Regions from separate parts of the Providencia sp. UF-183 genome, predicted to be linked through region 2. Evidence: predicted binding sites of a transcription regulator. Region 2 holds the regulator's gene; the other holds the start of a gene.
The links. Region 2 encodes PurR, which represses purine synthesis genes. Its sites were predicted from a motif close to CANGCAAACGTTTGCNTG; they were not measured.
Positions count from the first base shown of each region.

Region 1: the regulator PurR is predicted to act here: its motif matches at 3,002-3,019, upstream of purL (phosphoribosylformylglycinamidine synthase).

Region 1 is NZ_JBSICD010000005.1:90,657-95,079, forward strand. It holds gene purL (phosphoribosylformylglycinamidine synthase) at 1-2,918, opposite strand, end outside; gene mltF (membrane-bound lytic murein transglycosylase MltF) at 3,192-4,423, shown strand, end outside.
Region 2 is NZ_JBSICD010000020.1:4,351-8,773, reverse strand. It holds gene sodB (superoxide dismutase [Fe]) at 151-729, shown strand; gene purR (HTH-type transcriptional repressor PurR) at 1,159-2,184, shown strand; gene punR (DNA-binding transcriptional activator PunR) at 2,191-3,096, opposite strand; gene punC (purine nucleoside transporter PunC) at 3,217-4,423, shown strand, end outside.

The sequences.
Region 1 (4,423 bases), on a different contig from region 2:
ACTACCGTATCACGGCTATTGATGATCACGATATCGTCATGAATTGCTGAGCCTAAATAATGCACACAATTGGCTAAACCTGCCTCTGCAAAGCACGCTTCAACGTAATCTTTATCAGCGCCATTGATTTGAATGACTGCACCTAGCTCTTCGTTGAATAATGCAGCTAAAGTGTCTTCATCAAATGAACTGATGTCGACATTGATTCCGCAATGACCTGCAAATGCCATTTCCGCTAAAGTGACGAATAAACCACCGTCTGAGCGGTCATGGTAAGCCAGTAATTTTTGCTCAGATAACAGTTTTTGAATGGTATTGAAGAAGCCGAGTAAACGCTCAGGGCTATGGACATCAGGTGCTTTGTTGCCTAATTGACGGTAAACCTGCGCAAGGGCTGAACCGCCTAACGCGTTTTGACCTTCACCTAAGTCAATTAATAATAACGCGTTATCTTCTACCGTTTTTAATTCAGGCGTTACGGTTAAACGAACATCTTCAACGCGACCAAATGCGGTGATCACCAATGACAATGGCGAGGTCATTTCACGCTCTTCGCCATTTTGTTGCCAGCGGGTTTTCATCGACATGGAGTCTTTACCCACAGGGATCGTTAAACCTAATGCAGGACAAAGTTCTTCACCAACAGCTTTTACCGCTTCATATAACCCGGCATCTTCACCTGGGTGACCCGCAGCTGCCATCCAGTTTGCGGATAATTTCACACGTTTGAGGTCTTGCACGTAAGAACAGGCAAGGTTAGTCAGTGCTTCACCTACCGCCATACGCGCAGAAGCAGCAAAATCCACTAATGCCACTGGCGTTCTTTCACCAATTGACATGGACTCGCCGTAGTAGCTGTCTAAGCTTGCTGTTGTCACGGCGCAGTCAGCTACGGGGATTTGCCAAGGGCCGACCATTTGGTCGCGGGCAACCATCCCAGTTACCGTACGGTCACCAATGGTGATCAAGAAAGTTTTCTCTGCGACTGCGGGTAAATGTAAAACACGTTTAGCCGCTTCATTTAAATTGATGGCCGTTCTGTCTAATGCGTCAGGTTCTGCTTTAAGGGTTTTCACATCACGCAGCATTTTTGGCGTTTTACCCAGCAATACATCCAGTGGCATATCAATCGGTTGATTATCAAAATGCGCATCATTTAAGGTAAGATGACGTTCTTCTGTCGCTTCACCAATCACCGCAAATGGCGCACGTTCACGCTCACAAATCGCCGTAAATTCCGCCAGCTTCTCAGGTGCAACTGCCATCACATAACGTTCTTGGGATTCGTTACACCACACTTCTAATGGGCTCATGCCTGGTTCGTCGTTCAAAATTTTACGTAATTCGAAACGACCACCGCGACCACCATCGCTCACCAACTCTGGCATAGCATTGGATAAACCGCCTGCTCCCACATCGTGAATAAATAAAATTGGGTTATCGCCACCCAACTGCCAACATCTGTCGATCACCTCTTGGCAACGACGCTCCATTTCAGCGTTATCCCGCTGAACTGACGCAAAATCGAGGTCTGCATCTGATTGACCTGATGCCATCGATGACGCAGCCCCACCACCTAAACCAATGTTCATTGATGGGCCACCTAGCACGATCAATTTCGCACCCACGGTGATCTCACCTTTTTGAACGTGATCCGCACGAATATTACCAATACCGCCCGCCAACATAATTGGCTTATGGTAACCGCGTAATTCTTCGCCATTGTGACTGTTCACTTTTTCTTCATAAGTACGGAAGTAACCCAATAATGCAGGGCGACCAAATTCGTTATTGAACGCAGCACCACCTAGAGGGCCTTCCATCATAATATCCAACGCATTCACAATGCGGTCTGGCTTGCCAAAATTCTCTTCCCAAGGCTGTTCAAAGCCAGGAATACGTAAGTTAGAAACGGAAAATCCCACTAAACCTGCTTTTGGTTTTGCGCCGCGCCCTGTCGCGCCTTCGTCACGAATTTCCCCACCTGAACCTGTCGCCGCACCCGGCCATGGCGAAATAGCCGTTGGGTGGTTATGGGTTTCCACTTTCATTAAAATGTGAGTGTCTTCTTGGTGATAGCGATACGTACGCCCTTCAGGCTCAGGGAAGAAGCGCCCCACCAAAGAGCCTTCCATCACGGCCGCGTTGTCTTTATAAGCCGATAACACGTGTTCTGGCGTTTTTTCGAAGGTGTTTTTAATCATCTTAAACAGCGATTTTGGCTGTTCTTCACCATCAATGACCCAATCTGCGTTAAAAATCTTATGGCGGCAATGTTCGGAGTTCGCTTGCGCAAACATATATAATTCAACGTCTGTTGGGTTACGTTTTAAGCCTGTGAAGGCCGCTTGCAGATAGTCAATTTCGTCATCCGCCAGTGCTAAACCCATTTCTGTATTTGCGGTTGCCAGTGCTTCGCGCCCGCCATTGATGATATCAATGGTTTTCATTGGGGCAGGCTGTTGGTGCGCAAACAAAGCATCTGCTTGTTCAAAAGAAGAAAAAATTGTTTCCATCATGCGGTCATGTAGCAGTGCAATCACTTCATGCCACTGCGCTTGCGTTAATGCATCCCCCTGAACGTAGTAGGCAATACCGCGTTCAATGCGTTTAACTTGGCTAAGGCCACAGTTGTGAGCAATATCCGTTGCTTTAGATGACCAAGGAGAAATTGTACCTGGACGTGGAGTGACTAAAATCAGCTTACCGAAAGGGTCATGCTCTGTCAGAGAAGGACCATATTTTAACAAACTGCTCAGTTTGCCTTGCTCACTGTCACTTAACGGCGCTGATAAATCAGCAAAGTGCATATATTCAGCATAGATATCTGTTACAGGCAGTTGTTTTTCTGCAAACAACGCCAAAAGGCGGGTAATACGAAATGCTGATAGAGCAGGTGAACCACGCAAAATTTCCATAGTCTTAATTTCTCTCTTTTAAACGCCAGCCCTGAACATGAAAGCAGGGAAACCGGTGCCCATTATAGAGCAATGTTCATCAATACGAAACCGTTTGCGTGATTAAAAATAAAGCGATTAGTTAAATATTATTCTGTGCTAAATACGATAATATAGGTTGCACCGATCATAATTGTTGAGCAAAATACCCAACCACTGGAATTATAACCATTACTTAGCCATACTCTTTTTTAGACACCACACAACACCAGAGATTGCACGAGAAATTATTATTTGAATAACTTAAAAGTTAACTACTTAATCATCGTGGTTATCGCGCTACTGGCTTCAATGGTCATCGGCTTTAATATCCGCTGGCCCAATACGCAAGATTCACAAATTAATAAAATACTGTCACAAGGTGAATTACGTATTAGTGCCGTCAGCTCGCCACTTATCTATATAGATGAGCAAAAACAGCTTCGTGGTTTTGACTACGAACTTGCTCAAGGCTTTGCTTCGTACCTAGGAGTCAAACTTAAAATCACTATCCGCCCAACATTCGAGCAAATATTTGATGACCTCGAAAATGGTGATGCTGACATCGCTGTTGCTGGGCTTTTGTATAATAAAGACCGATTAACTAAGACAAAAACAGGCCCAAGTTACCTGACGGTAACTCAACAATTGGTCTATCGTAAAGGTTCAACACGGCCGAAATCATTTAATGACATCAACGGTAAGCTGCTTGTCACCTCTGGAACTGCCCACGCGAGTACCTTAAAAGAGCTCGCCAAAGAATATCCAAATTTAAAATGGGAAGAGACATCTAAATACAATACCAATCAAATCCTTGAAATGCTTGCTGATGGTGAAATCGACTATACCCTTGAAGACTCCATTGCGGTTGCATTACAACAGCGCATTCACCCACAAATCGCTGTCGCCTTTGATTTACTCGATGATCACGCGGTCACGTGGTATATGCGTCGTGGTGATGAAAACAGCTTAGATGCTGCCCTGCTTGATTTTTTCAATCAAGGCAATGAAACGGAGCTATTAGCGCGCTTAAATGAAAAATATTTTAGTCATGTAGAATCGTTCGATTATTTCGATACGATGGCATTTATTAAGGCAATAGATAATAAGCTACCTGAATATCAGCCGTTGTTTGAAAAATACGCTGAAGTTATTGATTGGAAACTTCTCGCTGCGATTGCATGGCAAGAGTCTCATTGGGACCCCCTTGCGACTTCACCAACGGGTGTTCGGGGCTTAATGATGCTAACAAAACCGACGGCAGCTACCATGGGTATCGCTGACAGGTTAGATGCGGAAGAAAGCATTAAAGGTGGCGCCGCGTATATTGCTTATATCATGGAAAGATTGCCAGAAACTATCGCGGAAGATGACCGCATTTGGTTTGCACTTTCTGCTTATAATATGGGCTATGGGCATATGTTGGATGTGCGAAAACTCACTCAGATGCTTGGTGGTGACCCCGATAGGTGGCTCGATGTGAAAGC
Region 2 (4,423 bases):
ATAGGGTTAATCGTGTTACTATTAACATATTAAGAATCATACAGGCCATCTGGCAAAAAAACTGTAGATAAACAACGAAGCACAATATTTCGCTCACTTTACGAGCAAACACCCATATGTTTTGATACAAAAGCAATCAAGGAGTACGTCATGTCATTTGAACTTCCCGCTCTACCGTATGCTAAAGATGCTTTAGAACCTTATATTTCAGCTGAGACCTTAGAATACCACTATGGTAAACACCACAATACCTACGTTGTTAACTTAAACAACTTAATCAAAGGCACTAACTTTGAAGGTAAATCTTTAGAAGAAATCATCAAAACATCTGAAGCTGGCGTATTTAACAATGCTGCCCAAGTTTGGAACCATACTTTTTATTGGAATTGCTTAGCGCCAAATGCAGGTGGCGAGCCAACAGGTAAAGTTGCAGATGCTATCAATAAGGCATTTGGTTCTTTCGCTGAGTTTAAAGCGCAATTTACGGATGCAGCGACCAAAAACTTCGGTGCAGGTTGGACTTGGTTAGTTAAGAAAGCCGATGGCAGCTTAGCAATCGTCAATACTTCCAATGCAGCAACACCTATTTCAGGTGACGACAAACCAGTTTTAACAGTTGATATTTGGGAACACGCTTACTACATCGATTACCGTAATGCGCGCCCTAAATACTTAGAAAACTTCTGGGCGCTAGTAAACTGGAAGTTCGTAGAAGAGAACTTAGCTTAATTTAATATGTTTTCCCAATAGAATAAGGGCGAGTTATTACTCGCCCTTATTTATTCACCCAATGAAGATGAAACACAACTAAAATAAATGTACAGCAATGAAAATAATCATCGCTAATGAACCCACTGCTGCTAGTATTCCATATTTAACATCTGTATCCATGAGTTCCTCTCATCCTAACAAAATTGAATTAATGATAACCACATAAACATTAAGGTTACTGAGTATACACATCCAAAAAAGCAAAACCAGTGTCTATATCACATGTTATAACATCAATTATTTCTTTCGTTTTTGCGCTAGATCAGACAAAATCGACAACAAATCGCTAAATTATTGCCAGCAAAGGATCTATGCATCAATATGCAGGTAATTTTTTAACTAGAATTCTTAGAGAGACCTATAGTTGGTCAGGAGTTTTGTTCCCCCATGGCAACGATTAAAGATGTGGCGAAACGCGCTGGCGTCTCTACCACTACCGTATCCCATGTTATTAATAAAACGCGCTTTGTGGCTGATGATACCAAAGCGGCAGTTTGGGCTGCTATCAAATCGCTCAATTATTCGCCTAGTGCGGTTGCCCGTAGCTTAAAAGTGAACCACACCAAATCGATTGGTTTGTTAGCAACATCAAGTGAGGCCCCTTACTTTGCAGAAGTTATTGAGTCCGTTGAAAATAGCTGCTACGAAAAAGGCTATACACTGATCCTCTGTAACTCTCACAATAATCTTGGTAAACAAAAAGCCTACTTACAGATGTTGGCGCAAAAACGTGTCGATGGCTTGCTGGTTATGTGTTCCGAATACCCCGATACACTTATCGGGATGCTTGAAGATTATCGTAATATTCCAATGGTTGTGATGGATTGGGGAACTTCCCGCGGGGATTTCACCGATAGCATTATCGACAATTCATTCCATGGGGGCTATCTCGCAGGGCGTTACCTGATTGATAGAGGTCACCGTGACATTGGTGTGATCCCAGGCTCCCTTGAGCGTAATACAGGGATTGGTCGTCTGACTGGTTTCCAAAAAGCCATGGAAGAAGCCAAAGTAACCTTAAAAGAAGAGTGGATTGTTCAAGGGGACTTTGAACCAGAGTCTGGCTATAAAGCGATGATGCAGATTTTAAGCCATAAACAGCGCCCTACTGCTGTTTTCTGTGGTGGTGATATCATGGCTATGGGTGCTATTTGCGCCGCGGATGAAATGGGCTTGCGTGTTCCACAAGACATTTCCATCATCGGTTACGACAATGTGCGAAACGCACGCTATTTCACCCCTGCATTGACAACAATCCACCAACCTAAAGAGCGTTTGGGTCAAATGGCGTTCGCAATGTTACTAGACCGTATTGTGAATAAGCGCGAAGACGCTCAAACTATTGAAGTTCACCCTCGTCTCGTTGAGCGTCGTTCTGTTGCTGACGGCCCATTTATTGACTATCGCCGATAACTCAACTTATGTTGATAACCACTCCGCGTTGAGCGTTTCATTATCACCAAGATAATCTAATAACCAACTCAGCGCAGGAGAGGTATTTTTCTCTACCCATGTTAAACAGCATGGGCTTGATGGAAATGGTTGTGCCAGTGTCAATTCTACCAATTTACCTTCAGCACACAATGGTGCTGCACGATGTTCAGGGACCATCCCCACACACAGCCCATTAGCTAAACAGGCTAAGCCGTTTTCCCAATAGGGGACAACTAAACGCCGTTGGTTATCCAACGCCCAAGTATCGCGTTTAGGTAAGCTACGAGATGTATCTTCTAAGCACAAACTTGGATACTCACGCATTTCATCGTCTGTTAGGCTATGCCCTATTTTCGCTAAAGGATGGTCAGGGCTTGCAACACACATCCACGACATAAACCCCATATCTCGAAAACTATAACGTTCACCAATTGGTGAAGCCCGTGTTGCGCCAATGGCGACATCTACTCGACCATCAGCTAATGCATCCCAAACACCATTAAAAACCTCGGGGTGTATATACAATTCAATATCAGGAAAATGACGATAAAAATCGAGGATAAGCTGCTCGGTGCGTTGAGGCTTAACGATGCAGTCTACCGCTATACTGAACTGACCTCTCCAGCCATTCGCAGCTTGTTGGCATTGATGACGGGTCTCTGTCATTTTTTTGATAACAGATCGGCTTTCTTTAATAAAAATCAGCCCTGCCTCGGTTAAAACAACGTCTCGGTGTCGCCGTTCAAACAAAGGGACTGCCAACCATTCTTCAACTTGTTTAACTGTATAGCTAATTGCCGACGGCACGCGGTGTAACTCATCTGCGGCACCACTGAAACTCCCCGTCCGAGCAACCGCATCAATCACTTCAAGAGCATGAGCAGACCACATAGCATCTCCTTTCAAATATTTTGATGGCAAGATCCAAATATTACCGTTTCACAAGACAAAAAAATAGCCTATACAATGGCACTACCGTTAACATTTTTTTAAATATCAGATAAGTAAATAATTATGACGACTGCGAAAAAAAATTCCCCTGGATTTATGCTATATCTTGCTGGATTAAGCATGTTGGGGTTTTTAGCCATTGATATGTACCTGCCTGCTTTTGGTGCAATGCAGACCACGTTGCACACAACCGAAGGGGCTATCAGTGCTTCTCTCAGTATCTTTTTAGCGGGCTTCGCGTTTGCTCAGCTACTTTGGGGCCCACTTTCAGACAAACTTGGCCGCAAACCAGTGTTAATTGTTGGGCTGACTATCTTTATTGTGAGCAGTTTGGCAATTTTTTGGGTCACTACAGCAACACAGTTATTAACTTTACGCTTTTTACAAGCCGTTGGTGTTTGCTCCGCCGCCGTTTTATGGCAAGCCCTTGTTATTGACCGCTATGATGAGGCAAGCACCCAAAAAGTGTTTGCATCAATCATGCCATTAGTCGCGCTCTCCCCTGCACTTGCGCCGTTATTAGGAGCATGGGTGCTCGAACACCAAACTTGGGAAGCTATCTTTTTAATCTTGATGGCTGTCGGTGTGTTATTACTGTTACCAACGTTTTTCCTCAAAAATGTGTCTGTCAAAAAACACGAGGATGAAAACCAGCCTCAAGCCAAAGTTTCATTTGGTAAATTACTGAGCTCACCAATCTTCAGTGGCAACGTTTTAGTTTATGCCTCTTGCAGTGCGGGCTTTTTTGCTTGGCTAACCGGTTCGCCGTTTATTCTGCGCAATATGGGCTTTAACCCTGCGGATATTGGATTAAGCTACATCCCCCAAACTCTTGCTTTCATTGTTGGTGGTTATGGTTGCCGTTTAGTTTTAGCCAAAGTACGTGCCGAAACCTTATTCCCGCTACTATTAATTGGTTATGCGGTTAGCATGTCTATCTTATTCATCATGGCTATCTATACCACACCATCATTAACCATGATTTTAATTCCATTTTGCTTTATGGCTGCCATGAACGGGGCGTCGTACCCAATAGCCGTTTCAAAAGCGTTAAATACCTTCCCTAGCGCAAGTGGTAAAGCAGCCGCCTTACAAAACGCCTTACAACTTGGCTTATGTTTCTTGGCAAGTTTGTTAGTTTCTGCTTTAGCCTTTGACCCGCTTCTTGCAACAACGGGTGTGATGGCCTTTACTATTATCCCAATGGCGATTGGTTACTTTATGCAACGTTGTGCTGTTAAATGTGAAAAAACATTGAAGCAAGCAG